DNA from 4 places in the Streptomyces sp. NPDC001890 genome. Region 3 is predicted to be linked to each of the others. Evidence: riboswitches for the same ligand, from Rfam matches in the RefSeq annotation. Region 3 holds a riboswitch; each other region holds the start of a gene.
What was found. Region 3 has a riboswitch for cyclic di-AMP ahead of ACFYY1_RS07455 (NlpC/P60 family protein). Riboswitches for the same ligand answer to the same signal wherever they lie in the genome.

Region 1 (7,818 bases), on a different contig from region 3:
AGCAGAGCGCCGCACCGGGAACGCCGACGACCAGGGTCGCGACCCACGGGGAGCCGAACCGGCCGAGCCGGGACAGGGCGTTGTTGACCGGCTCGGGCCATGCCTTGTCACGGGCGGAGGCGAACAGCACCCGCGAGTTCTGGATGACCATCACGATGCCCGCGTTGATGATCGCGAGGGCGACGCAGAGGCTGACGAAGGTCCCGACGGCCGAGTTGGACCAGGCGGCGACCATGGTGTTGAGGTCGCCCGAGGTCAGTGCCGCCAGGTCGGGGGCGCCCAGCGTGATGGCGATGACCGGGACGAGGATGACGGCCGTGGAGATGGCGAGGGTGGCGAGCACGGTGCGGGCCACGTTGCGCCGCGGGTTCTCCAGCTCCTCCGAGAGGTAGACGGCCGTGGAGAAGCCCTGGGTGATGAAGAGCGCGATGGCGAGCCCGGAGACCACCATCATCGCGGTGACGGTCGAACTCCCGCCGCCCGACGAGGCGACCGAGCCGTGCACCAGTGCCGAGGCACCGCGCTCGGAGTGCGCGAAGCCGAGTACGGCGACGACGGCCGCCGCGATCACTTCGAGGACCAGGAAGATGCCGGTGATCCACGCGTTGGCACGCAGGTCCAGCAGACCGGCGAGGGTGGCGAGCACCATGACGCCGGCACCCGCGACGGAGGCCGGAATGTGCACGAGGGGAGCGAGGTAGTCGGCCGTTCCCATGGCGATGACCGGGGGCACGATCATCACGACCAGCAGCGAGAGCACGAAGACGAGCCACCCGGCGAGCCGCCCCGCCATCGTCGACACCATGGCGTACTCGCCCCCGGCGCTCGGAATGAGCGTGCCCAGTTCCGAGTAGCAGAAGGCGACCGCGATGCAGAGCAGCGAGCCGATGGCGATGGTGAGGGCGGTGTACGTGCCGAGGCTGGAGAACAGGTCCGGTACGACCACGAAGAGGGTCGAGGCGGGCGTCACACAGGAGAGCGTGAGCAGTGTTCCGCCCACGACGCCGATGGAACGCTTGAGCTTCTGTGGAGTGGGGCCGGTCGCTGGTGCGAGCGCCTGGGGAGCGCTGAGCGTTTCGGTCATCGTGCGGTTCCGATCGACAGGTGCGGTGTCTGAGCACGGGAGCGGTATCGCCTCCAGACGAGGACGTGGTGAGTGGTTTCGTCGCTCCCAGCGCGACATGCAATACCGACGTGTTCCGCAGGTCAATAGGCGTTAACCTTCGGAATTCGTCGTCCCGAAGGGCTGATTCGACGATTTGGCGCTAACAACGCGTCAATGCACGGGGATCGGCGGGTGCGGGAACCGCAGCCGGGCCCGGTGGAAAGTTTCCCCCATATCCAGCATCCGGAAGGGCGGGGCGGCCGGACCGGGGCCGGAGTGCGGAGCTCACGGGTCGCGCATCCGCCGCCCTGGTGCCAGCCTGGAGTCATGGCTTGGGCGTCGTGGACGACTTGCGGTGTGTTCTCGGGACGCGGTGGCGTGCTCACGGACGAGGTCGGTGTGCTGTCCGGGGACCTGACGGTTCACACGACCTGGGCGGATGACTCGGCCCAGGTCACCGTGCAGTACAGCGGTGCGATCGACTGGTACACCATGTCGGGCAGTCCGGTGCGGTGCTGTTCGGAGGAGGACAGCCGTCGCCTGCACGACGCGGCGGTGCAGGCGGTCCGGAACGGGGAGGCGGCGACCGTTCCCGTACTGCCCCGCCGGGAACCGCGGCGACAGGCGGCGGAACCCGCCCAGGAGTGACGCGGCCCGGCATCACCCCGGGGCGTCACCGTCACGCCCCCCATGTGAGCCGGGGCCACGAAGGGCCGTGGCGACGAGGCCGGAGATCTCGTCCCTCGGTACTTCCCCGCCGCCCACCAGCCGGTCGAAGACCAGCCCGTCCACACAGGCCAGCAGCGTGAGCGTGCGGCCCTCGGCGTCGGCCACCCCCCGCGCACGCAGGAACGCCCGCACGGCGTCACGGGCCGCGTTCTCCCGCGGCACGAGAATCTCGCGCAGCTCCGGGTGGCGCACGCTCTCGACCGCGCACGCGTAACGGGCGAGCGAGCGCTGCCGCCCCGCTCCGGTCAGCCGCCGCTCGACGAAACCGGCGAGCCCGTCCACCAGTTCACCGGCGTCGCGCATCACCGGCGCCCGCTCGCCGGCCGCCTGGAGTTCCGCCTGGTCGTGCGCGACGAGCCGCCTGACGAGCGCGGTGAGCAGGGCCTGACGGGTGCGGTAGTACGCCGAGGTGGTGCCGGGCGGCAGGCCGGCCGCCCGGTCCACGGCCCGATGGGTCAGGCCCCGCATCCCCTCCTCGGCCAGCACCTGGATGGCGGCATCGGCCAGGACGGTCCGTCGATCTGTGGTCATCACCCCTTTCTACACCTGTAGAGACGACGTAGTACGCTCTTTCTACAGCTGTAGAAGGTCGAGGCAGGGCACGAGAGGGGACCCGGCATGGGCAACGGCGCGGTGGTGGTCGGCGGCGGCATCGGCGGGCTGGCCGCCGCGATCGGGCTGCGGCTCATCGGCTGGGAGGTGACGGTCGTCGAACGCGCCCGCACCCTCGACGACGCGGGCGCGGGCATCTCCCTGCACGCCAACGGCATGCGCGCGCTGGACGCCCTCGGTGTCGGCGCGGCGGTGCGCGCGGCCGCGCGGCCGCAGTACACCGGTGGCACCCGCACCCCGGACGGCCGCCTGCTGGCGCGCATGGACGGTGCGGCACTGGAACGTGAGCTGGGGACCCCGATCATGGGCATCCCCCGGGCCGAGCTGCACCGGTTGCTGCGCGCCGCCCTGCCCCCCGAGTCCCTGGTCATCGGGTCCGAGGTGACGTCCGTCGACCGCTCCGACGCCTCGCGGGTGCGGCTGGCCGCCGGTGACACCCGGCTGGAGGCGGACCTGGTCGTGGCCGCAGACGGGATCAGCAGCCGGTTGCGCGGCCTGCTCTTCCCGGGGCACCCCGGTGCGGCGCACAGCGGGTCGACGGTGCTGCGCGCCATCACGGAGTCACCGGTCGACCTTCGTACCGACTTCGAGCTGACCTGGGGACCGGGGGCCGAGTTCGGTCACATCGCCTTCGCCGACGGCCGGGCCGAGTGGCACGCGGTGCTCAACGCGCCCGCCGGCGTGCGCCACCCGGACCCGCTGGCGGAGGTCCGCCGCCGGTTCGACGGCTGGCACGACCCCATTCCCGCCCTGCTGGCGGCGACCCGGCCCGAGGCCGTCCTGCACCATGACGTCCACGAGCTGGTCGTCCCGCTTCCCTCCTACGTGGCGGGCCGGGTGGCCCTGCTCGGCGATGCCGCGCACGCCATGACCCCGAACCTCGGCCAGGGGGCCTGCCAGGCGCTGGAGGACGCGGCGACACTGGCCGCCGCACTGTCCGGCGCAGCGACCGTCGAGTCGGCACTCGGCCGCTACGACGCGGAGCGCCGGCCCCGCAGCCAGTCGGTCGCACGGGCCGCGCGGCAGGCCGGCCGGATGGGTCAGCAGCTCTCCCACCCGGTGGCCGTCGCGCTGCGCAATACGGCGATGCGTCTCGCGCCGTCCCGTGTCACCGTCCGCGCGGTCCTCCGCCACGCCGACTGGACGCCCCCGGGGCCGGGCTGACCCCGGGGGCGGAGCCCCGGCCGTGCGGCGGTGGTGTCGCGTGCGTCAGTACGCCCCGAAGACGTTGTCGATGGAGCCGTACCTGGCGGCCGCGTAGTTGCACGCGGCCGTGATGTTGGCGACCGGGTCGTAGCTGTCCATCGAGGTCCCGGGCACGTGGTAGGCCCGGAACGTCGGATCGATGATCTGGAGGAGGCCCTTGGACGGCGTCCCGGCGGCGGCGTTCGAGTCCCAGTTGTTGATGGCCCGGGGGTTGCCGGACGACTCGCGCATGATGTTGCGGTGGATGCTGTCGTAGCTGCCCGGGATGTTGTGCTCGGCCATGACGGCCAGCGACTCCTTGATCCAGCCGTCCAGATCGTTGGTGTACGTCGCGGACTGCGCGGCCGGTGCGGCGGCGGACTGCACCGGAGCCGCCGAGGCGGTGTGGGCACCGAGCAGCGGCAGCAGGAGGGCGGCGGCGCCCGTGCCCACGGCTATGAAACCGCGGGTCAGCGGGGTGGACTTGCGACGACGGTACGTACCCGTTGCGGACATGGTGGATTCCTCTCCGTCGCCTGCGAGGTGAGCTGTCGGGTTCAGGCTGGAGATGCCTGGCCGCACACGAGCGCGGCTTCACCCCGAGCCGTTCCGGGTTCCGGACCGGCGGCTTACCTGGGTCCCCCGCTCCTGCCGTACATGAGTGGTCGGATTGCCGGACGGCGGCAGGATTCGGCGTTCCGTCCGGATTGACGGTGACCGTAGGCGAGGAAAGCCGAATGGGACAAGACCCCAATTTCCGAATGCAATTCACCCACAAGATCGATTAACGGGAATTTCGGTAATCCACCTCACACCGCACACCCCACTCCCCTTGTGCGGAACGGGAACCCATTCACGGGGCACGGCTCCCCACGGGCCGAACGTGACTCGCGCCACGAATTCACAAAAGCGGGCATTTCGCCCCGCGATCGCCGAGGCCGGGTGACATTGCCACACCTCCGCCCGGCCGTTACAGTTTTGATGTCCTGTTGTCTCCGATCGAGGTGGACGTTGCGCATCTGAGGTTCGCGAACATCACGCCGTACGGCTTCGCCCGTACGCCCGTCACGCCGTAGCAGTGCTTCGCGCTGCCCGTGACCCCGCGTGGATGCGACCTCGGTGCAGGAGCCGTCCCTCGATCTTCAGGACCGCCGCACCTCCTTCCGCTGCCCGGTCGCCGCGTGGTGCTCGCATACGAAGCCCCCCTTCACTGCGCTTGCGAATGCGAGGAACACCATGGCGACACCCACCACCCCCCACGCCTCCCTCACCTGCTCGGCCCTGGCCTTCCGGTGGCCGGACGGCACCACCGTCTTCGACGGGCTCTCGCTCAGCATCGGCCGGGGGCGCGTCGGGCTCGTCGGCACCAACGGCGCGGGCAAGTCCACCCTGCTGCGGCTGTTCACCGGTCGACTGCGCCCGTCCCAGGGATCGGTGAGCGTCGGCGGTACCCTCGCCCACCTCCCGCAGGACATCACCCTCGACACCACACTGCGGGTGGACCGGGCCCTGGGCATCGCCGAGCGGCGCGACGCGCTGCGCGCCATCGAGACCGGGGACGTCGACGACAAGCACTTCGAGACGATCGGCGACGACTGGGACATCGAGGAACGGGCCCTGGCGACACTGGGATCGCTCGGCCTCGGCGGCATCGAACTGGACCGCACCGTGGGGCAGTTGTCCGGAGGGGAGACCGTTCTGCTCCGGCTGGCCGCACTGCTGCTGGAGCGCCCCGACGTCCTGCTCCTGGACGAACCCACCAACAACCTCGACGCGTTCGCGCGCCGCAGCCTCTACGAAGCCGTCGACTCCTGGCGCTCGGGCGTGCTCGTCGTGGTCAGCCACGACCGGGAACTGCTGGAGCGCGTCGACCGCATCGCCGAGCTGCGCACCGGTTCGGTGAACTGGTACGGCGGCTGCTGGTCGGCGTACGAGGAGGCCGTGGCCGCCGAACAGGAGGCCGCAGGACGGATGTTGCGGGCCGCGGAGGCCGATGTGCGCCGCCAGAAGCGTGAACTGGAGGAGACCCGGGTGAAGCTGGCGCGGCGCCAGAAGAACGGCCGGAAGGCGGAGGCCGAGGGCGGCCTCCCGAAGATCCTGGCGGGCCGCCGGAAGCGAGCGGCGCAGGAGTCGGCGGGCAGGCTTCGCGGCGTCCACGAGGAGCGCCTCAGCGAGGCGCGCGAACGCCGGGAGGAGGCCGCCGACGCGATCCGCGACGACGCCGAGATCCGTGTGAGCCTCCCGCACACGGCGGTGCCCACCGGGCGCACCGTGCTGCGCCTGAGCGAACTGCGCCCCCGGTTCGGCAGGCTGAGCGAGGGCGCCCTCCAGGTGAGCGGACCGGAGCGCGTCGCGCTCGTCGGCCGCAACGGCGCCGGTAAGACGACGCTGCTGCGCACGCTCACCGGTGAGCTGCCCCCGTTGTCCGGCGAGGCCAGGACCTTCGTGCCGGTGCGGTTCCTGCCGCAGCGGCTCGATGTGCTGGACGACGAACTGAGCGTCGCGGCGAACGTGGCCCGGATGGCGCCCGGGGTCACCGACAACCACATCCGCGCCCAGCTCGCGCGCTTCCTCTTCCAGGGCAAGCGCGCGGAACAGCCGGCGGGCACGCTGTCGGGCGGGGAACGCTTCCGTGCCGCCCTCGCGGCGACGATGCTCGCCGCACCGGCCCCGCAGCTGCTGATGCTGGACGAGCCGACCAACAACCTGGACATCGCCAGTGTGCGGCAGCTGACCGGTGCGCTCGACTCCTACGAGGGCGCGCTCCTGATCGCCAGTCACGACCTGGCCTTCCTCGAATCGGTCGGCATCACCAGGTGGCTGCTGGTCGGGGAGGAGCTGCGGGAGACCGACGCGGAGGAGGTGGCGGAACTGCTACGGAGCCCGATCGACTGATGCCGGGGCGATCGGCCCCGTCCGCTTCACAATCGCCGGACGCGCAGCACGCCGGTCAGCATCGGGAGCGTGAACGCGCCGCGGGCGGTCTCGGGCCGGCTTGCGAGGAAGGCGCGGATCCTGCCCAGCAGTGCCTCCCGCTCCTCCTCCGGCATGACGAGCACCCCCGCCCGCGTCCCGATGGTCGCGACGAGGGAGTCGGCGGTGCGGTGCTGCCCGTGCGGGAACTCGGCCTGCTCCGGGGAGCCGAAGCGGGCGGCCCCGCCGGTCCTCGGAAGGTGCATGTCCGCCGTCTCGACGCGCCAGCTGGTGGGCGTGTCCCTCGGGCCGACGGCCGCGCTCCCGCCGATCCGTGCCAGCCCGGCGACCCAGTCGACCCGGTCGTCCATGAGGTTCCACAGGCCGGCCAGGACGCCGCCGGGTGCGAGGACCCTGGCGATCTCGGGTCCGGCGACGGCCATGTCGAACCAGTGCATGGCGTTGCCGGCCAGCACGGCATCGACGGAGGCGTCCGGCAGCGGGATCGACTCGGCGCTGCCCCGCAGGGCACGGACATCCGGCAGCGAACGGCGCAGCTCGGTCAGCATCGCCGGGTCGGGCTCGACCGCGATCACTTCGGCACCCGTCGCGGCCAGGGTGGCGGTGAGTTTGCCGGTTCCGGCGCCGAGGTCGAGCACGCGTGGGCCGGGCGCGGGTTCGAGCGCCCAGCCCACCGCGTCCTGAACGTAGTCCGGGCGGTGCTCGGCGTACGCGACCGCCGCCGCGCCGAACGACGAGGCGTGCAGCAGCTGTTCGTCACGGTTCATTCGGTCACGCTAACCACGCTGTCGGCACTCGGCCACCCCCTGGCCGCAAGTCCGGCGGCGATTCCGGTGGCCGCCGACCGGGCGTCGGTCGGCGGTCGGTCGGCAGTCGGCAGTCGGCGGTCAGCGGTCAGCGGTCAGCGGTCAGCGGTCAGCGGTCAGCGGTCAGCGGTCAGCGGGAAGTGTCCGTACCGGCCGGACCGGGAAAAGGGGTGCGGGCCCCGTGTGCCGACAGCCCGCACCCCTGCCGGGGTCAGAGCCTGTCGATGATCTTGTTCATCTGCTCGATCTCGGCGGTCTGGGCCGTGACGACGGCACCGGCGAGCTTCTTCGCATCGGCGTTGTCGCCGTGCTTCTGCTCGTCCTCGGCCATGGTGACGGCGCCCTGGTGGTGCCCGATCATGAGCTGGGCGAACTTCTTGTCGAAGTCCTTGCCCTTGGCGGCCGTCAGATCGCTCATGTCCTTGTCGGACATCATTCCGGGCATTC
Region 2 (7,818 bases), on a different contig from region 3:
CACCGAATGGGGCCTGGCCACCGGCACCGACTTCGGCGACAGCATCCAGCTCATCGTCTCGGAGCTCGCGACCAACGCCGTCCAGCACACCTTCGGGCAGTCACCCACGTTCACCGTGGACCTCCGGCTGGAGCGGGAGGAACAGCTGCACCTCGGGGTGACGGACAGCCATCCCCGCTGGCCCAGGCGGCTGCCCGCCGCCGTCCAGCAGGACAACGGCCGCGGCATGGTGATCATCCGCTGTCTGGCCAAGGAATGCGGCGGCCGGCTCACCGTCACCCCCACCGCCGAGGGCGGCAAGACGGTGTGGATCGCGCTTCCGTGGAGCATCCCCGTGCAGAGTTGACCGGCGTGGGCACCCCGCATCGACGCCTCACCCCGCTTCGTAGCCCGGCCGCTGCGCCGAGCCCGCCCTCCCGAACCCGCTGCGCAACAGCGCCTGGAGCGTCGCCGCCGCGGCACTCGCCCGGTCACCGCGGTGCACCACCGAGATCGTCCGCCGGAAGGAAGCGGGATCCAGCCGACGTACGGACAGCGGCGTCGGTGACATCGCGGCGACCATCTCCGGGACGACCGCCATTCCGATGCCCGCACTGACCAGCGCGCACACCAGCGCATAGCCGGGCGACTCACAGACCACGGCGGGTGTCGCCCCGGCCTCGGCCAGCGCCTGCTCGACCCCGCGCCGCGGCGGATGCGTGGGCGCGCTGCTGATCAGCGGCCGACCCGCCAGTTCGGTCACCGGCAGTCTCCCGCTGCCCTCGGACAGCATCTGGCCGACCGCCGTGATCAGCACCAGCTCCTCGACCAGCAGCGGTTCGGCGAAGACCCCGGCGGGCCAGGGCGTCGCGGCGGCCGGCTCGTACACATGGGTCAGCGCCAGATCGACGTCGCCGGCGGCCACCGCCGCCACCCCCTGGGGCGGTTCGTACTCGGTGACCGCCAGCTCCACGTCCGGATGGGCACGCCGGAAGGCGCTCAGCACCGGCGGCAGCAGATGGATGCCCGCCGTGGTGAACGTGCCGACCCGCAGGCGCCCGCCGGACAGTCCGGAGAGGCGGGCCAGCTCATGGCGGGCCTGGTCCATCTCGTCGAGGACGCGCCGGGCGCGTCCGGCCAGCAGTTCGCCCGCGGCCGTGAGCCGGGCACCTCGGTGGTGACGTACCAGCAGTGCGGCGCCCGCCTCCCGCTCCAGCTTGGCGAGCTGCTGGGAGAGGGCCGGCGCGGTGTAGCCCAGACGTGTGGCGGCCCGGGTGATCGATCCGGCCTCCGCGACCGCCACCAGCGCCGCCAGTCGTGTCGGGTCGTACATTAAGCGTTCCTTTTGGCAGACCCAGAAGATTGCAAGTACACGCTAAAGGCTCTGCCGGGTCAGGGTGGACCCATGGACGCACAACTGATCGCCTTCGTCGGGGTCGCCGCGGGAATGGTCGCGCTGCCGGGCGCGGACTTCACCGTCGTCGTACGCAACGCGCTCGCCTCCCGGAGCGCGGGCGTGGCCAGCGCGCTGGGCGTGGCCGGCGGCCTGCTGGTGCACACCGCCCTGGCCGTCGCCGGGCTCGCCGCGGTGCTCGTGGCGGTGCCCGCCCTGCTGCGTACCGTCCAGCTGCTCGGCGGGGTCTACGTCCTGTACCTCGGCATCAGCGCCCTGCGCGCGGCCCGGCGCCGCGCCCCGGGCGGGGACGGTCCCGAGGACCGGCCCGCGGACCGGGGACGCGGGCGCGCGCTGCGGCAGGGCTTCCTGACCAACGCGCTCAATCCCAAGGCGCCGGTGCTCTTCCTCAGCCTGCTGCCGCAGTTCGTCCCCGACGGGCAGCCGCCGCTGCCCAGGACCCTGCTCCTCGCGGCGATCGTCGTCGCGATGGCGCTGGTCTGGTTCCCGGCCGTGGCGCTCCTCGTGGACCGGCTGGGGCGGTGGCTGCGCCGGCCGCGTACCGCGCGCGCCATCGAGGGCGGCAGCGGCGCGGCGCTCACCGCGCTGGGGCTGGTGCTGGTGACCGGGCCGCTGCCGCACTGAGCGGGGGCCGGGTCCGGCGGCCCGGGGCCTGCCGGACGGGCCGCGCCTCAGCGGACCCGGCCGTAGTAGACGCTCTTGGTCCAGATCTTCTCCAGCCGCACCACGGCGCCGGTCCTCGGCGAGTGCCAGATCTTGCCCTTACCGGCGTAGATCCCGACGTGGTAGACGCTGCGGCCGTAGTGGAAGAAGACCAGATCGCCGCGTTTGCGGTGCGAGGCCGAGATGTGCCGGGTCCGGTTGTACTGCTGCTGGGCCGTGCGGGGGAGCTTCTTGCCCGCTTTCTTGAAGGAATAGAGCGTCAGCCCCGAGCAGTCGAAGCGGCTCGGGCCGGTGGCCCCCCACCCGTAGGGCGATCCCTTCTTCGACGCCGCGATCTTGAGTGCCTTCATCGACAGCGTCGCCGCCTGGGCGTCCGTCGCGGCGCCCGGGGCGAACATGGTGCCGCCGACGGCGGCGAGTGTGAGAACCGAGGCCGTACCGGCCCGGACGAGCAGAGACGGGACATGAACCTGCGCAGTCATGCGCAACCCTTCGTCAGCCGCCTGTGAAGGATGACCTGTCGGGTTCGGGCTGGCGAAGTTGCCCGGCCGCGTTCGGCGGCTTCACCCCGAGGGTCGACCGGTGTTCAGGTCGACCCGTTGTGCTCGGGTCCTCCACTCCTGCCGATCCACTTCTGTCGACCAGGCATCCGGACGGCGGCAGGACTCGGCGTCCGCCCGGACCGCCCCGCCGCGGTGGCGGGGGCTTGTCGTCCCAGGGATCTTGACTCACCGACTGCCGGATTTCCGAGCTGAAACAGGGATATGTGAGGCTCCTCACGACTGATCCGTTCGGGTGGACATGAGGATTTTTGACGCTCCGCCAGTGATCCGGAAAGGGTTCGTACCAGGCACGGAAGGCTGGATTCCATTCACTGTCCACGTGCAAAACGCAAGTTGAGTGGTCCCTCGTGAGGGGGACTTCCTACGCCGAACGAGCGAGGAATTTCGGTGGCCCTGTCGGGCGTGTCGGGTACGGGAGTTGGGTGAAGGGCCGCCGGACGGCGAGGCGGGGGCAGTTGGGCGGGGCCCCGCCGTCGGCACGCGGTGCGGCAGTCGGTCAACTGCCCGGAGCCGGGGGTACGGTGACCCGTCCGGCCCGCCGTTCCCCGTCCAGCACGCGCAGCGCCCGGGCGAGCGTGGCGGCGTGGATCCGTGCCTCGCCGCGCTCGTGCATCAACGCGAGGGCGTCCCGCAGCGCCCGTGACCGGGTCACGAGTGCCTGTGCGGCGCGCAGCGCACCGTAGGTGTCACTGCCTCGGGCCGGGTTGATCCGGCCCACCTGGTCGAGGACTTCGAGGTAGTGGTCGATGAACTCCCCCTCGGCGCGGGTCAGCGCGGGCAGCGGTGGGAACTCCGGTGGTCGCATCGGGCGTTCACCTCGCGCCGTGCGGCGGGAGTGAGGAATTCCGGCTCTCCAGGACGTGGTCCACCAGCCCGTACGCCTTGGCGCCCGCCGCGTCGAGGATGAGGTCGCGTTCGGTGTCGGCGGTGATCTGCCCCTCGGTGCGGCCCGTGTGACGGGCCAACAGCGCGGTGAGCATCGCACGGACCCGTCCCAGCTCCTGTGCCTCGATCTCCAGGTCGGACGGCCGGCCCCGCACCGGCTCGGTGAGCTCGGGCTGCCGCACGACGACCCGTGCGCCGGGCAGTGCGTGCCGCCGGCCGGGAGCGCCCGCGGCGAGCAGCGCGGAGGCGCAGGAGCCGGCCTGGCCGAGACAGTAGGTCTCCACCTCGCACGTGAGGTACTGCATCGTGTCGTAGATCGCGGACATGGCCCCGAACGAGCCGCCGGGCGAGTTGATGTAGAGCGATACGGGCCGGTCCGGGGCGTCGTGCTCCAGGTACATGAGTTGCGCGATCAGATCGCTCGCCGCGGCGTCGTCGACCGGGGTGCCGAGGAAGACGATCCGTTCGGAGAGCAGTTTGGAGTACGGGTCGAGGGTGCGGGTCCCGTTGGCCGTGCGCTCGGTGAACTCGGGCAGTACGTGACGGGCGGTGGGACGGAACAGCATGGCGATGCCTTTCCTCCGGGGTCTGCACGGGGTCTGTACGGATGCTGCGCAGGGGCCGCATCGACTTCCGTGAAAAATGTACAGGACGTACAGAAGGTCATGATGGGGCCTGGTGCTGGCGATCCGCTAAGAGTTCCTGGTCAGAGGCTGTTTGGCTGTTCGCTGAGGGCGGATGTCTCACCATCTCCAGACGTCTTGGAACTCTGTTGACCGGCCGGTACGGACAGCGGCTCGGTGATCTCCGGGACGGGCAGTGCGTGCCGACAGGCGAGGCGCAGGATCCGGCCCGTTGTTCCGGGAAGCACCGCATTCCTGTCGGCCACCCCTTGTGGTCGACAACTGCACATGGTGACTACGGCGTGGTCGTAGGCCGCTCACAGCCGGCGCAGCGCCCAACTTCCCCCAATGGAAGGGACCTTGTACGCCGAAATTGAGGCGAGGCGATCCGTCTTGTTACGGTGATGGCATGGCTTTCTTCTTCGTCTGAGTCCGGGCACGGCCGATGCCGCCGTTTCTGCTGCCCGTAGACCCTTCGCATACCAGGGAAAGTCACATGCGCGACCGCGCTCGTACCACCGCGACCTCCGCTGCCGTGGCGCAGCTGTCCGTCAAGGACGTCACCAAGTCCTATGGCACCCGGACCGTCCTCGACCAGGTCTCCTTCACCGTCCGCCCGGGTGAGAAGGCCGCCGTCATCGGCGAGAACGGATCCGGCAAGTCCACCCTGCTGCGGCTGCTCGCCGCGGCCGAGGTACCGGACGCCGGGGAGATCACCGTCAGCTTCCCGGGCGGACGCGGCCACCTCGCCCAGACCCTCGACCTCGATCCGGACTGCGTCGTACAGGACGCGGTCGACCTCGCCCTCGCCGAGCTGCGCGACATGGAACGCCGGCTGCGCTCGGCGGAGGAGCGCCTGGGCGAGGCATCCGAGGACGAACTCGCCGCGTACGGTGAGCTGCTGAACGCCTACGAGGAACGGGGCGGATACGAGGCGGACGCCCGCGTCGACGCCGCCCTGCACGGTCTCGGACTCGCCCGGATCACCCGCGACCGCGTGCTGGGCTCGCTCTCCGGCGGCGAGCAGTCGCGGCTCGCCCTCGCCTGCGTACTGGCCGCCGCCCCCGAGCTGCTGCTCCTCGACGAGCCGACGAACCACCTCGACGCTGCGGCGGTCCGCTGGCTGGAGGAGCATCTGCGTGCTCACCGCGGCACCGTTGTCGCGGTCACTCATGACCGTGGCTTCCTGGAGCGCATCGCCACCACGATCCTGGAGGTCGACCGGGACACGCGCACGGTGTGCCGGTACGGCGACGGATGGACCGGCTACCGCGCCGCGAAGGCCGCCGTCCGGCGCCGCGCCGAGCAGCAATATGCGGACTGGGCCGACGAGGTGACCCGCATGGAGGAGCTTCTCGCGGCTGCGGGGACACGGCTCGCCACCACCGGCCGCGACCCGCGGCAGGGATTCGGCAAGCACCGCCGCTCCAGCGAGGCGAAGCTCGGCGGGCAGGTGCGAGCCGTCCGGGAGCGCCTGGCCCAACTGCGGCGCAACCCGGTGGCAGAGCCACCGGCACCACTGCGCTTCACGACAGGGCTGCCAACAGCCGACACCAAAGATCCTGCCGGCCACCCGATCGCCGAGCTCGACAGCATTCGGGTCGGCGACCGGCTGCATCTGGACGGGCGCCTTGCGATCACGCCGGGACAGAGGCTGCTGGTCACGGGGGAGAACGGCGCGGGTAAGACGACGCTCCTGCGCGTCCTGGCGGGCGACCTGGAACCGGACGCCGGCACGGCACGCCGCCCTGCCCGGATCGGCTACCTCGCCCAGGAACTGCCCACGCACTCCACGCGGCTCCCGCTGCTCGACGCGTTCGCTGCCGGACGCCCCGGGCTGCCGGACGAGTACACCGAACAGCTTCTGGCACTGGGCCTGTTCCGTGAGGAGGACCTGCCCGTCCCGGTCGCCGCCCTGTCCGCGGGACAGCGACGGCGACTGCAGATCGCCCGCCTCGTGACCCGGCCCGCTGACCTCCTCGTCCTCGACGAGCCGACCAACCACATCGCTCTCGACCTGGTCGAGGACATTCGGGCGGCGCTCGCCACGTACCCGGGAGCAGTGGTCATGGTGTCGCACGACCAGGACTTCCGCGCACGCTTCAAAGGGGTGCAGTTGCATCTGCACGCCGGCCGTGGATGCTGACCCCGCCGGGTCCTCAAGTGAGGTCGTGTCCCGGGCCCGTAGGCCGCGTGCCCGCTGTCAGCGACCCAGCCGCTCGATCTCCACCGAGATCGCTCGGATCCTCCATGCGCAGCCCGCGGCCCCCCCTGCCGGACCATGCCGCGGGCGGCACCTTCCAGGATGGCCCTCCGGCGGCCCGTCGACACGCGATCTCCTCCTGGTGGTCCGAACCAAAAATGTCGCATCCCTCGGTGCGATGCCGGTTCCATCGCGTCGTCCGCGTCCGGATGGAGGCGGCATGGCCGAGGAGTGAACCGATCGGTGGTGCGTAGCTGCCGGGTGGGGTGACCACCGCCACGGTGGTGTGAGCAGAGCCGGCCCGTCGATCAGCGGTCCGCCGGGGACGGGGGCGCATCGTGACCACTGCCGCTCCGTCGGGTGGGCCTGGCTCAGTCGACCGGCTTGCCGGGCTCGTCGTGCGTCGAGCAGTGGATGCCGCCACCGCCGGAGGCGATGGTGTCGATCCGGACCTGCACGATGTCACGCCCGGGGAAGTGCTCCTGCAGGATGCTCCGGGCGCGCTTGTCGGCCTTCCGGTCCCCGAACTCGGGCAGGAACACGGAGTCGTTGGCGACGTAGAAGTTGGCGTACGTCGACACGAAGTCGTCGCCTTCGCCGGTGATCTCGTACAGGTCGGGCTGCGGCAGATCGACGATCTCGAACGGCCGGCCCTTGGCGTCGGTCGCCTTGCTGAGCACGGCCTTCGCCTGGTCGGCCGCGCGTGACCAGGAGTCGACGGGTGTGTCGGCATGTGCCTTGTCCAGGAGTACCACCCCGGGCTCGGTGAACCGTACGAGGCTGTCCACGTGTGCGTCGGTGATGTCCTGGCCGCGTACGCCTGCCAGCCAGATCACCTTCTTGATGCCCAAGGTCCGCTTGAGCTCGGCCTCGATCTGGTCCCGGCTCTTCCCGCGGTTGCGGTTGTCGTTGACGATCGAGCTTTCGGTGAGGAGCAGCGTGCCCTCGCCGTCGGTCTCGAAGGACCCGCCCTCGGCGACCAACGGAGCCGTCCTGCGGGGGATGTCGTAGTTCGCCAGAAGGGTGCGGCCCACCAGGGCGTCGTTGGTGTGTACCTGCTTGTTGCCCCACCCGTTGAAATTGAAGTCGACACCGACGACGTCGCCGTCCTGCTCCACGAAGACCGGCACGGTGTCGCGGGCCCACAGGTCGTCGACGGCCAGCGGGATGACCTCGACATCTCGTCCGCACGCCTTCTGGGCGGCCTTCTGCTGGTCGGGCCCGGCCATCATCACGACGTACTCGTACTCCGCGATGGCGCGGGCGACGCGTGCGATGTCCTCGCGTACGTGGCGGAGATCCTCATCCCACACCGACTCCAGGGCGGGCCACGACATGAACGTGCGCGCGTGGCTCTCCCACTCGGCACCCATGCGCAGTCCCTCGGCCGCCGGGTCCTGGTCACCGGCGGTGCTCGCGGAACCCGTCGGTTCGTCACCGGGTCCGCAGGCCGAGGTGCCGAGGACGACGGCGCCGATTCCGGCGAAT
Region 3 (7,818 bases):
GCGACCTGCCGCCGGACCTTGGCGAGCGCGACGGCCTGGCGGTCGCCCATGCGGTCCACGTACGACGCCCGCTCCAGGTACTGGTCGGGGTCGGAGGAGAGCGCCAGCTGCACGGACGGGGAGAGGCCGGCGGCGCGGTACTGCGCCGCGGCGAACGAACCCAGTGCGTCGCGGGAGGCGTTGAGGCGCTCGGTCCTGCGGGCGGCCTCGTCGCGCAGGGTGTCGAGGGAGTGCTCGGCGGCGATGGCCTTCTCCTTCGCGCCGTTGTACTGCTCGGTGGCGACCTCCGCGTCGTGGTACAGCCGGTCCACCTCGGCCTTGACCTGGGCGGGGGTGCGCTGCGGCTCGGCGTGGGCCGGGCCGGGCAGGGCGGCGGCGGTGGCGGCCCCGGTGAGGACGAGGGTCGCCGCGGTGCGGGCAGCAGGGCCGGTGTACAGGCGCTGCTTGGGTTTTCGATGCGCTGCCACGAGGGCGTGCGTCCTTCCTGACGACTGCCCGCCGGGGGATACCGGCGGGCCCGCCACAACTCTCGGCGGGGCGACCGGTGCACCGTCCGCGTACGGAGCGGGGGTGATCCGGTCGTCTGGTCAGCGACGCTAAACCCGGGGCACGGGCAGGAGTCGTAATGACGCTTATTGTCCGAATTTGGCGCGGCGTTGTCGCCGAGTGATCGGAAAAATTGCACCAGAGTCAGGCAATTGGTGCAGACGCGAGTGAAGTGACGAGGAAGGCGCACCTGCCTGCCGAGTGGTGATATGGCCGGGGCTAGGCTGCGGCCTCATGGACGTACTCATTCATGTCTTCGTCGCCCTGCACATCATCGGCATCGCCTCCCTGCTGGGCGGTTTCCTGACCCAGATGAAGGCGATGGGCGCGGGCACGGCCCGGTTCGTCCCGGCGATGCTGCACGGCGCTCTGACCATGCTGGTCACCGGTGTCGCACTGGTCGGGCTCAACGAGGCCGACGGCAACCACGTCAACAACATCAAGATCGGCGTCAAGATGCTGGTCCTGATCGTCATCCTCGCGCTCGTCTACATCAAGCGGGACGAGGAGAAGGTCGACAAGGGCGCCTTCGCGGCGGTGGGCGGGCTGACGCTCCTCAACATCTTCATCGCCACCCTCTGGGTCTGATCCCGCCGTACCGCACCGCGCCGCCCCGGGCACCGGGGCGGCGCGGCGTGCTCGGGCCCGCTACGCGGGCCGCACGCTGCCGTAGATCGGCATGTAGTAGATCGACTCCTCGCGCACGTTCGCCCCGGGCTTCGGCGCGTGGATCATCATCCCATCGCCCTTGTAGATGCCGACGTGGCTGATGTCGTCGTAGAAGAAGACGAGGTCCCCCGGCCGCAGGTCGGCCGTGGCGACCCGGGTGCCGATCTCGACCTGGTCCCACGTGGTGCGCGGGATGTCGACCCCCGCCGCCTTCCACGCGGCCTGGGTGAGCCCGGAGCAGTCGTACGACGACGGGCCCGTCGCGCCCCAGACGTACGGTTTGCCGATCTGGGCCCTGGCGAAGGCGAGGACCTGCTCCGCCTTGGTGGTGGCGCCGCTGTCCGAGCCGGTTCCGGATCCGGTGCCCGTCCCCGTACCGCTGCCGCTCCCCGCCTCCTTCGCCGCCTCCTCGGCCTTGCGGTCCGCCTCGGCCTTCGCGGCGGCCTGCTGCTTCGCCAGCTCCTGGGCCTTGCGCTCGGCCTCCGCCTCCTTCTTGCGCTCGATCTCCGCGAGCCGCGCCTTCTCCTCGGCGGTCAGCTTCGACAGCAGCGTGCGCGCCTCGCCCAGCTTCGTCTGGACGTCCTGCTTGCTGGTGCGCAGCGTGGCCTGCGTCGTCGTCAGCGTCTCCAGGCTCCGCACCGCCTCGGCGCGCTTCTTCGACGCCTTGGCCTGCTCCGCACGGAAGTCCGTGATCGCCTTCTGCTGCCGGCTGGTCATCCGGTCCATCAGCTGGCTCTGGTCGAAGTACGACTGCGGGTCGTCGGCCAGGAAGAACGTGGCGCTCGGCGCTATGGAACCGTTGCGGTACTGCGCGGCCGCGTAGGTGCCGAGCGTCCTGCGGGCCTCGTTCAGCTTGTCGGCGCGCTTGGCGACGTCGTCCAGCAGGGCGTCGACCTTGGCGTGCTGGGTGGCGGAGGCTTCCTTCGCCTGGTTGTACCGCTGGGTCGCGGTGCCCGCCTGCCGGTAGAGGTCGTCGACCTGCTTCTGGACGTCCTCGACGCTGGGCTTCGGGTCGGGCGCGGCCATCGCGCTCTGCGTGGAGAGCAGGGTCACGGACGCCAGGGCCGCCGTGGTGAGACCGACGGCCGGTGCGGTGGTGCGCACCCGGGTGCGCGGCTTGCGATGGGATGCCAAGGTCGGCATCTCCTTCCGTGGACCGCCTACCGGGTTAGCTGTCGGGTTCGGGCGGAACGGAAGGCTGCCCTACGGTCCGAGTGGGGGATAAGGACCGATTCACCCCGGTGCTGCGTATGGGTCCCCGGTTCCGAACTCCCGTGAGGCAGTCCGGATTCGGCGCAGGCGCCCGCTCGGCGTGGTTCGCCTCAAGGGGGTACGGGCCGCCCGGTCGAGCACGCTAGCCAACCCATGGTGCCGCTGGGAAGGTTGATGTTCGATATGCCCGATACATTTTCGTGACCTCGCCGCGACGGGCGGCGGAGGCCCGGAATTCCTCACGTGGAGTGGGTGGCCGATCCCGCTGTGTGTCCGCCGTGCTGTGTGCGGTTGGTCATGCGGCCTCCGGGTGTCGGTGGGGCGGCCTAGACTCGACAAGCGATGAGCAGCCTCTTTGACGACAGCTTCCTGGCCGGCCTCCAGCACTCGGAGGAAGAGCCCCCGCCGCCCCCCGAGGACTCCGCACCCGAAGCGGTGCCGGAGGACCTCTTCGCGGGCGTGTTCGACGGGCCCCCGCCGCCCAGGGACGCCTACTACCGCGACGGCGCGCACCGCCCCGTCATCGACTCGGCGGCGCTCCTCGACGGGCTGAACACCGAGCAGCGCGCCGCCGTCGTCCACGCGGGCTCCCCGCTGCTCATCGTCGCCGGGGCCGGCTCGGGCAAGACCCGGGTGCTGACCCACCGGATCGCCCACCTCCTCGCGGAGCGCGGGGTGCACCCCGGCCAGATCCTGGCGATCACCTTCACCAACAAGGCCGCCGGCGAGATGAAGGAGCGCGTCGAGCAGCTCGTCGGGCCGCGCGCCAACGCGATGTGGGTCATGACCTTCCACAGCGCGTGCGTACGCATCCTGCGCCGCGAGTCGAAGCGGCTCGGATTCACGTCGTCGTTCTCGATCTACGACGCCGCCGACTCCAAGCGGCTGATGGCCCTGGTCTGCCGCGATCTCGACCTGGACCCCAAGCGCTTCCCGCCGAAGTCGTTCACCGCCAAGGTCTCCAACCTGAAGAACGAGCTGATCGACGAGGAGACCTTCGCCGGCCAGGCCGCGGACGGCTTCGAGAAGACCCTCGCCCAGGCCTACGCGATGTACCAGTCCCGGCTGCGCGAGGCCAACGCGCTGGACTTCGACGACATCATCATGACGACGGTCCACCTGCTCCAGGCGTTCCCCGACGTCGCCGAGCACTACCGCCGCCGCTTCCGGCACGTCCTGGTCGACGAGTACCAGGACACCAACCACGCCCAGTACACCCTCGTACGCGAGCTGGTCGGCCCGGCGGGCGAGGGCGACGCCCCGGCCGAGCTGTGCGTCGTGGGTGACGCGGACCAGTCGATCTACGCCTTCCGCGGCGCGACCATCCGCAACATCCTCCAGTTCGAGGAGGACTACCCGAACGCGACGACGATCCTCCTGGAGCAGAACTACCGCTCCACGCAGACGATCCTGTCCGCCGCCAACGCGGTCATCGAGCGCAACGAGAGCCGCCGCCCCAAGAACCTCTGGACCAAGGCCGGCACGGGCGCCCGGATCACCGGCTACGTCGCCGACACCGAGCACGACGAGGCGCAGTTCGTCGCCGACGAGATCGACCGGCTCACCGACGCGGGCGACGCCAAGGCCGGTGACGTCGCGATCTTCTACCGTACGAACGCGCAGTCCCGCGTCTTCGAAGAGATTTTCATCCGCGTCGGCCTGCCCTACAAGGTCGTCGGCGGCGTGCGCTTCTACGAGCGCAAGGAGGTCCGGGACATCCTGGCCTACCTGCGCGTCCTCGCCAATCCGGAGGACACCGTCCCGCTGCGCCGCATCCTCAACGTGCCCAAGCGCGGCATCGGCGAGCGCGCCGAGGCCATGATCGACGCGCTGTCGATGCGCGAGAAGATCACCTTCCCGCAGGCGCTGCGCCGGGTCGACGAGGCGTACGGCATGGCGGCCCGGTCGGCCAACGCCGTCAAGCGGTTCAACACGCTGATGGAGGAGCTGCGCACGATCGTCGAGTCGGGCGCGGGCCCCGCGGTGGTCCTGGAGGCCGTGCTGGAGCGCACGGGTTATCTCGCCGAGCTCCAGGCGTCCACCGACCCGCAGGACGAGACCCGGATCGAGAACCTCCAGGAACTGGCCGCCGTGGCCCTCGAATTCGAGCAGGAGCGCGGAGCGGCCGGCGAGGAGGGCGCGGACGCGGCAGCGGGTACGGCCCCCGGCACGGGCACGCTCGCCGAGTTTCTGGAGAAGGTCGCGCTCGTCGCCGACTCCGACCAGATCCCCGACGAGGACGAGGACGGCTCCGGCGTCATCACGCTGATGACGCTGCACACCGCGAAGGGCCTCGAATTCCCGGTCGTCTTCCTGACCGGCATGGAGGACGGCGTCTTCCCGCACATGCGGGCGCTGGGGCAGGTGAAGGAGCTGGAGGAGGAGCGGCGCCTCGCCTACGTCGGCATCACCCGGGCCCGCGAGCGGCTCTACCTGACCCGGGCCGCCATGCGCAGCGCGTGGGGGCAGCCCTCGTACAACCCGCCGTCGCGGTTCCTGGAGGAGATCCCGGACCAGCACCTGGAGTGGAAGCGGACCGGGCCGATGGCGGCACCGGCCGGACCGACGTCGGGGATCACCTCGTCGCTGTCCTCGTCGCGTTCGCGCTCCGGGCCCTCGGGCTTCGCGACCCGGCGTACCTCCGACAAGCCGACGGTCACGCTGGCCGTCGGGGACCGGGTCACGCACGACCAGTTCGGGCTCGGCACGGTCACGGCGGTCGAGGGCATCGGTGACCAGGCGAAGGCCACGGTCGACTTCGGCGACGAGCGTCCGAAGAAACTGCTGCTGCGGTACGCGCCGGTCGAGAAGCTGTAGGCGGAGCCGGCCGGCGGGCGGGGGTCGTTGCCCCGCCCGCCGGCTCAGCTCTCAGCTCTCAGGTCTTGGGGCCTGGGTCTCAGGTCGGGTTGACGCCGTGGCTGCGGAGCCAGGGCAGCGGGTCCACTGCCGCTCCGCCACCGGGGCGCACCTCGAAGTGCAGGTGCGGGCCGGTGGAGTTCCCGGTGTCGCCCGAGTACGCGATGACGTCACCGGCCTTGACCGGGCCCGAGCGGATCTTGGTGGCGCTGAGGTGGCAGTACCAGGTCTCGGTCCCGTCGGCCGCGGTGACGATGGCCATGTTCCCGTAGGCGCTGTTCAGCTGGGTGCGCACGGTGCCGTCCGTCGCGGCCATCACGGGTGTGCCCTGCATGACGGGGAAGTCGATGCCCGTGTGCACGGACATCCAGTTGACGCCTGCCTGCCCGAAGTACGCGCTGAGGCCGTGATCCTTGACCGGCATGACGAACTTGGGGCGCAGGGCCTCCTTGCGCGCGGCCTCTTCCTCGCGCTTCTTCTTCTCGGCGGCCTGCCGCTCCCGCAGGTCGATGCGCTCCTGGGTGCGGCTGGCGCGGTCGGCGAAGTTCTCCGCGTCGGCGCTGAGGTTGGCGAGCTGGGTGTCCAGCTTGTTGTTGGCGGCGACCGGCTTGACGGAGCCGGGGTCGGCCGCCGCCATCGTGGTGTTGTCGTCCTTCTTCTCCTCGCCGCCCAGCCCGCCGACCGAGGCCGCGGCGATTCCGGCCACGCTCATCACGCAGGCGGAGGGGATGGCGACGGTGAGGAGCGCGGATCGCTTCGCGGGGGAACGTCGCCTGCTGCGGCCGGCGCCGCCGCCGCGGGTTGCGGAGCGGCCGACGGAGCGGCGTGGTCCGGGCGCGGCCTCCGCGACGTCAGAGATGGCCGCGACGCTGATGGTGGCCGCGTCATGGACATCGTCCGCCGGCACGTCGTCCGCTCCGATGCCGTCCGCGTCAGCCGCGCCGTCCGCACCGGTCGTGGTGTCCGCGGCAGCGGAGGCGTAGGGCGCGTACGGGTCGTAGAGGTCGTAGGACCCCGGGGCGGTGTAGGTCTCGTGGGTTCCGAGCGCCTCATGTGCCGTGTGTGCCGACTGCGCCTCGTAGGACACCTGTGCGGTTTCTGCGGTTTGTGAGGGTTGCGCGATGTGCTGTTCGTGCTCGGGCGTGGCGCCGGTGTTCCAGGCGGTGGCGTCGTACGCGCCGGAGTCGTGGACAGCCGTTTCGCTCGTGGCCCACGGGCTGTTCGTCTGCCAGCCGCCGGTGTCCCACTGGCCTGTGGCGTCCGGGGCGCCGCCCTGTGCCGGGATCCCGGCGAACGTGGCGGTCGCGGTGGCCGTGACCGATTCCGTGCCGTAGTCGGCCGCGGGCGTCCAGGTGGCCGTGGTGTCGTACGTCGGTGCCGCCTCGTACTGCTGCTGGGGCTGCGCGGCGTACGCGGTGTAGGCGTCGTACGAGGTGGTGGGGTGTGCGCCCGTGTCCCACTGCGTGGAGTCGTACTGGCCGCTGTACCCGGACTGTCCGGCGTCGTAGCCGCTGCCGTACGCGCCGTCGTGGCCGCCGGGGAGCGAACCGAAGAGCGGGTCGCTGTCGAAACTGCCGGTCGCATCACTGTCGTATCCGGCGTACCCGGCGTGGGGGTGCTGGTCGTTCACCAACTTCTCTCTCGCCTCGGCAGCAGGACCTGTGCTCTGGAGTCCGGCAGGGGGATCCCAGGGGGAGCAGTGGCCGCGACTGTACCCGGCGGTACGTGACGCCGACAATCTTCGGCGGGCATGGGCGGCTCAGGAAACGGGCAATCGGCCGCCTTTCGACGGACTGCTCACACAGCCTTGGCCTTTTGTTCGAAACCCGTTCTATTTGTGGGGCGGTCTCTGCGGCTCGGCGGACCCGTCCGGCCGCGCCGGTTCACGCTGCTCCTATGGTCCCGTTGGCCTCGGCCGTCGGTTCGCGGGATTCCAGCGTCTGCCGGACGGCGGCGGCGACGGCCGGATGCACCGGCAGCGCGAGATGGCCGATCCCGGTGACGCGTACGTTCCGCGCGTCCAGATCCGGATGGTCGATGCGGGCCGCCTCGGCCGGGACGATCACCCGGTCGAGCTCGCTCCAGAAGCTCACGAACCGGGTGCGGCAGCCGGGCGCGGGTCTGCGCAGCTCCTCGATCGGCGCGGAGCCCGTGCGCATCTGCCGCACGATGGGATGGGCGCTCGCCAGTGGGGCGACGGCCGTGCCCCCGTGGGGTGTGCCGAGCGTGATCAGCGTACGGACCCGCTGGTCACCGCCGAGTCGCTGTACGTAGTAGCGGGCGATCAGGCCGCCCAGGCTGTGCCCGACGATGTCGACCTCGTGGTGTCCGGTGCGGGCGCAGATCTCCTCGACATGCCGCCCGAGCAGCTCGGCCGCCGTCCGGATGTCGCAGGTCAGCGGCGAGTAGTTGAGCGATTCCAGGTGGCGCCAGCCGTGCCGGGCGAGGCAGCGGCGCAGCAGGACGAAGACGGAGCGGTTGTCGATGAAGCCGTGCAGCAGGACGACCGGGGGGTGCTCGTCGCCCCCGTCGCCC
Region 4 (7,818 bases), on a different contig from region 3:
GTTACGGGGCGGAGGTCACCGCGATCGACCGGCGCCCCTGGGGCGTGGCCGTGCGTACGGCGGACGGCCCGGTGGTGCGGGCCCGGGTGCTGGTCAACTGCGCGGGGCTGCACTGCGACCGGGTGGCCCGGCTCGCGGGCGACGACCCGGGCATGCGGATCGTGCCCTTCCGGGGTGAGTACTACGAGCTGGCGCGGCCGGAGCTGGTGCGCGGCCTGGTCTATCCGGTGCCCGACCCGGCGTTCCCGTTCCTCGGGGTCCATCTGACCCGGGGCCACGACGGCAGCGTCCACGTCGGGCCGAACGCGGTGCCCGCGCTGGCCCGCGAGGGGTACGGCTGGCCGGTCGTGCACCCGCGCGAGCTGGCGGACACCCTGGCCTGGCCCGGCACCTGGCAGATCGCCCGCAGGCACTGGCGGTACGGGGCGGGCGAGGTGCGCCGTTCGTTGTCGAAGCACGCCTTCACCGAGGCCGTGCGGCGGCTGCTGCCGGAGGTGACGGAGGACGATCTGAGACCGGCCCCGGCCGGGGTCAGGGCCCAGGCCGTGCTGCGGGACGGCACCCTGGTGGACGATTTCCTCATCCGCGAGGCCCCGCACACCGTCCATGTGCTGAACGCGCCGTCGCCCGCCGCGACGGCCTCGCTGCCCATCGGGCGGGAGGTAGCACGCAGGGCGCTGCTCCGGGCACGGGAGACGGGGTGGAGACCGCCCGCCGTAGAATCGGGGCATTGTGTCTGAGCCCATGAACGCCTCCGAGCACCCAGCCGAGAGCCTCCCCGAGGACTCCCCCGAGAGCTCCTCCGGGCGCCTCTCCTCGTCCGCTGCCGGAATTCCGGACGATCTGCGCGCCGCCTCCTTCGAGCGGCAGCGCAGGCTGCGCCAGGAGCCGCGCTTCCCGGGCGGCCCCGCCATCGACCCGGCCGGCTCGCACCACGAGCGCCGGATCCGCAGCTTCCAGCCGCGCCGCAGCCGTGTCACGCCCGGCCAGGAGGACGCCCTGCTGCGGCTCTGGCCGAAGTGGGGCCTGGACATCGACGGGCAGCGCGTCCTCGACCTGCCCGAGCTGTTCGACGGGCTCCCGGTGGTGCTGGAGATCGGCTTCGGAATGGGTGAGGCCACCGCGCAGATGGCCGCCGACGATCCCGGCACGGGCATCCTCGCCGTGGATGTGCACACCCCGGGCCAGGGCAATCTGCTCGGCCTCGCGGACCGGAACGGCCTGTCCAACATCCGGGTGGCCAACGGCGACGCGATCATCCTGCTGCGCGAGATGCTCAAGCCGGACTCGCTGGACGGGCTGCGGGTGTACTTCCCCGACCCCTGGCCCAAGAAGCGCCATCACAAGCGACGGCTGATCCAGCCGGAGTTCCTCGACCTGGTGGCGCAGCGGCTGAAGCCGGGGGCGGTGATCCACTGCGCGACCGACTGGGAGCCGTACGCCGAGCAGATGCTGGAGGTGCTCACCGCGCACCCCCTCTTCGAGAACACCGCGGCGGACGGCGGCTACGCGCCCCGGCCCGCGTTCCGGCCGCTGACCCGGTTCGAGGGGCAGGGCCTGGACAAGGGCCATGTCGTGCACGACCTGCTCTTCGCCCGCAGCTGAGACGGGCCGTGGGCGCGGGCGCCCCATGGTCAGGTGTCAGTGCCGCTGGTTAGGGTCATTGCGTGGTGTCCGACGGGTCTGTCCAGCAGCGGCAGTCGCAGCCGGCCGTCCCGCTCCTTGAGGAGGAGCGGGTCGGCGAGATCCTGGCTGCCGTGCCGGAGCGCCGGCACTGGCGCTACCGGCCGCGCCGGGTGGGCATGGTGTGGCGCAGCCGGACGTTCCGCCTCGTGGCGGTGTTCACGGTGCTCGCGCTCTGCGGTCTGGCGATCCTGGCCCTGGTCCGCGATCAGACGGGCACCCAGGGTTTCCTCGTCGGCCTCGGCCTCGCCGTGCTGCCCGTGCCGCTCCTGCTGGCGGCGTTCCGCTGGCTCGACCGGGTCGATCCGGGTCCCTGGCGGAATGTGCTGTTCGCCTTCGCCTGGGGTGCGTTCGCCGCCGCCCTGGTGGCAATCCTGGCGAATTCTTTCGCGACCCGCTGGATAGCCACGACCACCGCGGACCCGTCGAACGCCGACACCCTCGGCGCCACGGTCATAGCCCCGGTCGTCGAGGAGAGTGCCAAGGCCGCCGCGGTCCTGCTGATATTCCTGTTCCGAAGGCGGGAGTTCAACGGGATCGTCGACGGTGTCGTGATCGCCGGCATCACCGCGGCCGGCTTCGCCTTCACGGAGAACATCCTCTACCTCGGCAACGCCTTCGGAGAGGACCAGCAGATCGGCACCTCGGGCGTCGTATCGGTGACGGCCGCGACGTTCTTCGTACGGGCGGTGATGTCGCCCTTCGCGCACCCGCTCTTCACGGTGCTGACCGGCATAGGTTTCGGGCTCGCCGCGGCGAGCGCCCGGCGCCGGCGGGTCCGCCGCGTCCTGCTGCCGCTGCTGGGGCTCGTCCTCGCCATGGGCATGCACTCGCTGTGGAACGGGTCGGCGGTCTTCAGCCCGTACGGCTTCTACGCCGTGTACGCGGTGTTCATGGTCCCGGTCTTCGGCCTGGTGACCTGGCTGGCGATCTGGTCGCGCCGACGGGAGCTGCGCACGCTCGCCGCCGAGCTGCCCGCCTACGCCGCGGCGGGCTGGCTGAGTCCGGCGGAGCCGCTCGCCCTCTCCTCGATGCGGGCCCGCGGCCTGGCCCGCGACGCGGCACGCCGCCAGTACGCCGTCGCCGCCCGGGGGAGCCGGACGATCCCGTACGGGCCGTACGGACCGGGCGGACCGGGCTGGTCCCCCGGAGCCGCGCCCGGCCCCGCCCCCTGGCCCTCCGCCCAGGCAGCGGCGCAGACAGCGGCGCAGGTGGAAGCAACGGCGAAGGCCCACGGGAAGGCGGCCGCCCAGGCCGTCGCCGAGTACGAATCGTTCGCGACCTCACTGGCCTCGCTGCGTCTTCAGGCCCGCCGCGGGGCGGCCGGCCCGGACTTCACCGATCGCGAGCTGGAGCTGCTGCACCACCTCTGGCAGCGCAGGGAGGTGGCCGCCCCCGCCCTGACGTACGCGGCTCAGGCGGCGGGCCTCCTGCGTCCCCACCGCCTGCCGTCACCCCCGTACGCCCAGCCGTTCCCTCCGCACGCGCAGTACGGCGCCTACCGCAACGCCCCCGTGCCCGGTCCCGGTCCCGGCTACAACCCCTACCTGTTGCCGTAGCAGCCACCGCACCAGGCCGGCCGCACGGTCAGGCGGATGCCTCGGTGAGTTCGGCCAGTTCCTGCTCGGTCAGGGTGAGGTCCGCGACGGCCAGCAGCGCGGGCAGCTGCTCGACCGTACGGGCCGAGGCGATCGGCGCGGCCACGGTCGGCCGGGAGGCGAGCCAGGCCAGCGCGACGGTCGCGATCTCCACACCGCGCTCCTGGGCGACCTTGTCCAGCGCTGCCAGGACCTTCTGCCCGCGCTCCGACTCCAGGTGCGCGCGGGCACCCTCCGCCCGCGCGCTCTCCACCGACGTGCCCGGACGGTACTTGCCGGTGAGGAATCCGGAGGCCAGGGCGAAGTACGGCACAGCGCCGAGCCCGGCGCGGGCCACCGTGTCCTGGAGCTCGCCCTCGTACGTGTCGCGGGAGACCAGGTTGTAGTGCGGCTGAAGGGCGACGTAACGGGCCAGCCCCTCGCGCTCCGAGAAGTCCAGGGACGCCTGGAGCCGCGCGGGGCCGATGTTGGAGGCGGCGATCTCGCGGACCTTGCCCTCCTTCACCAGCTGGTCCAGGGCGGTGATGATGTCCTCGACCGGCACGGTCTCGTCGTCGAAGTGCGTGTAATAGAGGTCGATGTACTCGGTGCCGAGCCGGCGCAGCGATTCCTCGGCCGCGGCCTTGATGTTGGCGGGCGCGAGCCCCTGGTACCGGGGGTGGGTACTGACCTTCGTGGCGACGACGATGTCGGAGCGGTTGCCGCGCGCGGCCAGCCACTTGCCGATGACGGTCTCGGACTCGCCGCCCTCGTTGCCCGGGACCCAGGCGGAGTACCCGTCGGCGGTGTCGATGAAGTTGCCGCCGGCCGCGGCGTACGCGTCCAGCACCGCGAACGACTGCGCCTCGTCGGCGGTCCAGCCGAAGACGTTGCCACCGAGAGCGAGCGGGAAGACCTGGAGGTCGGAAGGGCCCAGCTTACGAAGAGAAGTCATAAGTGGATCAACGGATTCCGGATGGCGCGCTATTCCGAATCACTCATGGCAGGCCGCCCACAAAAGACCGGCAGCCCTGACGTCGGGGGGTGAGCGTCAGGACTGCCGGGGTTCTCAGGGGTTGAGGCCCTTGCTGCGGAGCCAGGCCATCGGGTCGATGCCCGTGCCGTCGGCGGTGTGGACCTCCAGGTGGAGGTGGGGGCCCGTCACGTTGCCGGTCGCGCCGACCCGGCCGATGGTGTCACCGGTGGTGACCTTCTGGCCGACGCTGACGCCGATCGAGGACTGGTGGCAGTACCAGATCTCCGTACCGTCCTCCAGCTCCAGCACGGTGCGGTAGCCGTACGAGCCGGCCAGGCCCGCCGACTTGATCGTGCCGCCGTGGACGGCCTTGATCGGGGTGCCGGTCGGGGCGGCGAAGTCGAGGCCGGTGTGGTAGCCGGAGGACCACATCGAACCGGCCTGGCCGTAGGTCGAGGTGATCGTGTACGAGAAGGTCGGGATGGCGTAGCTGGCGGCGAGCTTGGCGAGCCGGGCGGCCTCCGCCTTCTTCCTGGCCTCCTCCTCCGCCTTCTTCTTCTCGGCGGCGGCCTTGGCCTGGGCCTCGTCCTGCTGCTTCTGGGCCTCGGCGGCCGCCTTCTCCGCGGCCCTCTTCTCCTCGGCCGCCTTGGCCTCGGCGTCGGCGGCGTCCTGCTGCTGCTCGGCCTGCTGGAGGATGCGGGCGCGGAGCGCCTCACCCGCGTCCGTCGTGCCCTGCTCCGCCTCGGCGGTGGTGATGCCGGCGGTGGTGAGCGGGGCGGCGGCGGCCGCGACCTCGGACTTGTCCGTCTCGGACTCGCCGGAGAACAGGGCGCCCACGCCGGGAAGGGACTTGGCGTCGGGGAGGTTGTCCGTGATGGCGTCGGGCATGGAGATGGAGACCGGCGGCTTGCTCTGCGCGGAGGCCATGCCACCCGCACCGACCGCCGCTATGACGCCGACACCCAGCACCGTGGAACTGCGGGCGAGCCCGTTGCGCTGCTTGGCGACGCGGTGCTTGCCGCGCACCGGGCGGACGGACTCCTCGGTGGGGTTCCACTCGTCCCAGCCACGGTCGGGCTCACTGGTGAACCCACCGGTGAAGTTGCCTTCGGGCCCGGTGCCGTAGTCGTGATCGAACCGGGACGGGGCCTCGGGGGCAGGCTTGTTGGACGCCACGGGGGCGCACTCCTTTCCTTCCTTCTCGCCTACCGGGTTAGCTGACGGGTTCGGAGCAGGAAGGTCTCCTACGGGCCCCTCTGCCTCTCACGAGACACAGGTGTCCGATTCACCCCATGTAGGTGGTTCCCCGGTTCCCTTGCGGAATTCGGCGCTCGCGCACGGCGCCGCCACTGATGACGGCTGGGACGACCGCGCTGCGTTATCGAACGTTAATAGACACCGGGGCCGTATTCCAAGCCGTTCCCACTGATCGTTCACTTCTTTGGCCTGGACTTTACGGGGCACAAGCGGGCGGAATCGGACGAGTTGACCGACCCTCAGCCACTACCCCGTTTCTGACGTTGCGTCAAACGTTATGCGGAGCGGTGCCTTTCAGTTACGCACGGTGGCATCACCCCATCACACCACCACCCCCGCCCACACCTCACGTCTCCTCACGTTTCCCGCACCCCCTCATTCCTCCGCCCACCCCTCACGTCTCCTCGGCACCGACGATCCGCACGGTCCTCCGCCGGTCCGGCTGCCCCTCGGCCGGGCGTGCGACCGCGAGCAACGCCATGTCGTCGGTCGTCTCGCCGCCCGTGTGCAGCCGCACGTCATCGGTCAGGGCGGACAGCAGCTCCTCGGGCCCCGGGAAGATCCGCCCGCGCAGCCGGGCCGCCGGATCGTAGAAGACCCCCTCGGCGTCCCGCGCCTCCGAGAGGCCGTCCGTGTAGAGGAGCAGAGTCGTCCCGGCCGGCAGCTCCCACTCGTCCGTGCACTCCGGCCACACCCCCAGCCCCATCCCGATCGGCAGCGCGGGCACGGAGGGCTTCAGCACCTCCAGCGCCCCGTCCGAATGCAGCAGGATCGGCTCGGGGTGCCCCCGGTTGACGATCCGCACCCGGGACAGCCCGTACGGGATCTCGGCCAGCACGGCGGTGATGAAGCCCTCCAGCACATCGAGCCCGCCCCGCCGCGCCTCCTCCCGCGCCAGCGCCCGCTCCAGCCGCCCCGCCACCCCCTCCAACGAGGATTCCTGCTCGGCCGCCTCGCGGAACGCCCCGATGACCACCGCCACCGTCTCGACGGCGTCGAGCCCCTTCCCCCGTACGTCACCGACCACCAGCCGCACCCCGTGCGGGGTGTCCGCCACGGCGAACAGGTCACCGCCGACGAACTCGTCCGCCTGAGCCGCCTCGTACCGCGCCGCGACATGCAGTCCGCCGATCCGGTCGGACGGCTTCGGCAGCACCGCGCGCATCGCCGTCTCCGCGATGTACCGCGCGGAGGCCAGCTGCTCGTTGCCGCGCCGCACGACCCCGTTGATCACCACCGCGAGGATCGAAACGGTGGCCAGGGTGAGCAGCTCGATCAACGGCACGGCTTCCGGCAACGAGCTGGTGTACAGCCGCAGCGCGATGACGGCGAGCATCGAGGCGACAGCGGTGCAAACGGTGCTGGCCAGCGAGAAGAACGGGGCGGCGATCAGCGGAGCGGCCACGAACAGCGGGATGGCGGTGAAGGTCGGCGGGGTGAGGGCGTCGAACACCAGCCCGCCGAGAATCATCAGAGCCGGCAGCATCCGTACGAACCGCCGGGTACCGGCGCCGCCCCCGGCATGCTTGCCGCGCCGCCTCTCCCGCTTCCACACCTGTGGTCTCCTGCCCGGTACGCGCGCGGCTGCGGACGGTACCGCGCCCCACCCTCAGGCTCGCCGGATCGGAACGGTGCGGCGACTCCTCTTCGGCCAATGGGGGGAACGGGGGACATGGGCACAGCGAAACGAATCAGGCCCGGCACGCTGCATGCGTGCCGGGCCTGATCCTTCAGTAGCGGGGACAGGATTTGAACCTGCGACCTCTGGGTTATGAGCCCAGCGAGCTACCGAGCTGCTCCACCCCGCGTCGGTGAAGACAACTCTACGGCATCTCCGGAGCCCTTTTGACCACTCGGGTCCGCCCGCCCTTCATTCCGTCCTCCTGACGCTTCACCGGGTCCACGCCCCGTTGCAGCGAGTGGAGGATCGCCAGCCCCTGACCGACGACGCCCGCCGCCAACTCGTTGACACCGTTGGTGCCGTTGAGAACGGTGAGGTCGGCGCCGGACATCCCCCGGGCGGCCGCGTCGGCCAGGGCGGGCAGGTTCTCCACGATGCGGTTGGCCGCGATGAGCTCCTGGTTGCCGTCACGCAGCGACGCGGCGCGCACACTGTTGGCGTCGGCCTGCGCCTGGGCGAGGGTCCGCTCGGTGTACGCGTTGCCGTCCGCCTCGAACTTCACCCGGTCCCGGGCCGCCTCCGCCAGGGTGCGCTGCCGGTACGCCTCGGCGTCCGCCGGGCGCCGGACCTCCGCCTCCAGCTGCTGCGCGGCGAGCGCGGCCTGCCGCTCGGCCAGTGCGGTCTGCTCCTCGATGACCTCCTGC

Region 1: it holds a riboswitch for cyclic di-AMP, as region 3 does, so the genes downstream of both, ACFYY1_RS27565 (transglycosylase SLT domain-containing protein) here and ACFYY1_RS07455 (NlpC/P60 family protein) in region 3, are expected to answer to the same signal.
Region 2: it holds a riboswitch for cyclic di-AMP, as region 3 does, so the genes downstream of both, ACFYY1_RS18275 (C40 family peptidase) here and ACFYY1_RS07455 (NlpC/P60 family protein) in region 3, are expected to answer to the same signal.
Region 4: it holds a riboswitch for cyclic di-AMP, as region 3 does, so the genes downstream of both, ACFYY1_RS36655 (M23 family metallopeptidase) here and ACFYY1_RS07455 (NlpC/P60 family protein) in region 3, are expected to answer to the same signal.

Annotation. Positions count from the first base shown of each region.
Region 1 is NZ_JBIATE010000013.1:188,806-196,623, reverse strand. Features, by position in the region: gene ACFYY1_RS27585 (APC family permease) at 1-1,084, opposite strand, end outside; gene ACFYY1_RS27580 (hypothetical protein) at 1,433-1,753, shown strand; gene ACFYY1_RS27575 (TetR/AcrR family transcriptional regulator) at 1,766-2,365, opposite strand; gene ACFYY1_RS27570 (FAD-dependent monooxygenase) at 2,453-3,610, shown strand; gene ACFYY1_RS27565 (transglycosylase SLT domain-containing protein) at 3,656-4,147, opposite strand; cyclic di-AMP (ydaO/yuaA leader) riboswitch at 4,152-4,337, opposite strand; gene ACFYY1_RS27560 (ABC-F family ATP-binding cassette domain-containing protein) at 4,868-6,526, shown strand; gene ACFYY1_RS27555 (class I SAM-dependent methyltransferase) at 6,553-7,332, opposite strand; gene ACFYY1_RS27550 (DUF305 domain-containing protein) at 7,583-7,818, opposite strand, start outside.
Region 2 is NZ_JBIATE010000006.1:7,910-15,727, forward strand. Features, by position in the region: gene ACFYY1_RS18260 (ATP-binding protein) at 1-346, shown strand, start outside; gene ACFYY1_RS18265 (LysR family transcriptional regulator) at 374-1,312, opposite strand; gene ACFYY1_RS18270 (LysE family translocator) at 1,385-2,017, shown strand; gene ACFYY1_RS18275 (C40 family peptidase) at 2,065-2,538, opposite strand; cyclic di-AMP (ydaO/yuaA leader) riboswitch at 2,542-2,714, opposite strand; gene ACFYY1_RS18280 (hypothetical protein) at 3,116-3,424, opposite strand; gene ACFYY1_RS18285 (ATP-dependent Clp protease proteolytic subunit) at 3,432-4,067, opposite strand; gene abc-f (ribosomal protection-like ABC-F family protein) at 4,624-6,273, shown strand; gene ACFYY1_RS18295 (agmatine deiminase family protein) at 6,702-7,818, opposite strand, start outside.
Region 3 is NZ_JBIATE010000002.1:286,579-294,396, forward strand. Features, by position in the region: gene ACFYY1_RS07445 (NlpC/P60 family protein) at 1-467, opposite strand, end outside; gene ACFYY1_RS07450 (hypothetical protein) at 781-1,134, shown strand; gene ACFYY1_RS07455 (NlpC/P60 family protein) at 1,195-2,349, opposite strand; cyclic di-AMP (ydaO/yuaA leader) riboswitch at 2,357-2,521, opposite strand; gene pcrA (DNA helicase PcrA) at 2,770-5,244, shown strand; gene ACFYY1_RS07465 (M23 family metallopeptidase) at 5,324-6,913, opposite strand; gene ACFYY1_RS07470 (esterase/lipase family protein) at 7,167-7,818, opposite strand, start outside.
Region 4 is NZ_JBIATE010000028.1:54,514-62,331, reverse strand. Features, by position in the region: gene lhgO (L-2-hydroxyglutarate oxidase) at 1-740, shown strand, start outside; gene trmB (tRNA (guanosine(46)-N7)-methyltransferase TrmB) at 733-1,605, shown strand; gene ACFYY1_RS36665 (PrsW family intramembrane metalloprotease) at 1,671-3,242, shown strand; gene ACFYY1_RS36660 (aldo/keto reductase) at 3,271-4,215, opposite strand; gene ACFYY1_RS36655 (M23 family metallopeptidase) at 4,330-5,412, opposite strand; cyclic di-AMP (ydaO/yuaA leader) riboswitch at 5,424-5,576, opposite strand; gene ACFYY1_RS36650 (PP2C family protein-serine/threonine phosphatase) at 5,888-7,048, opposite strand; tRNA gene ACFYY1_RS36645 (tRNA-Met) at 7,228-7,301, opposite strand; gene ACFYY1_RS36640 (SPFH domain-containing protein) at 7,317-7,818, opposite strand, start outside.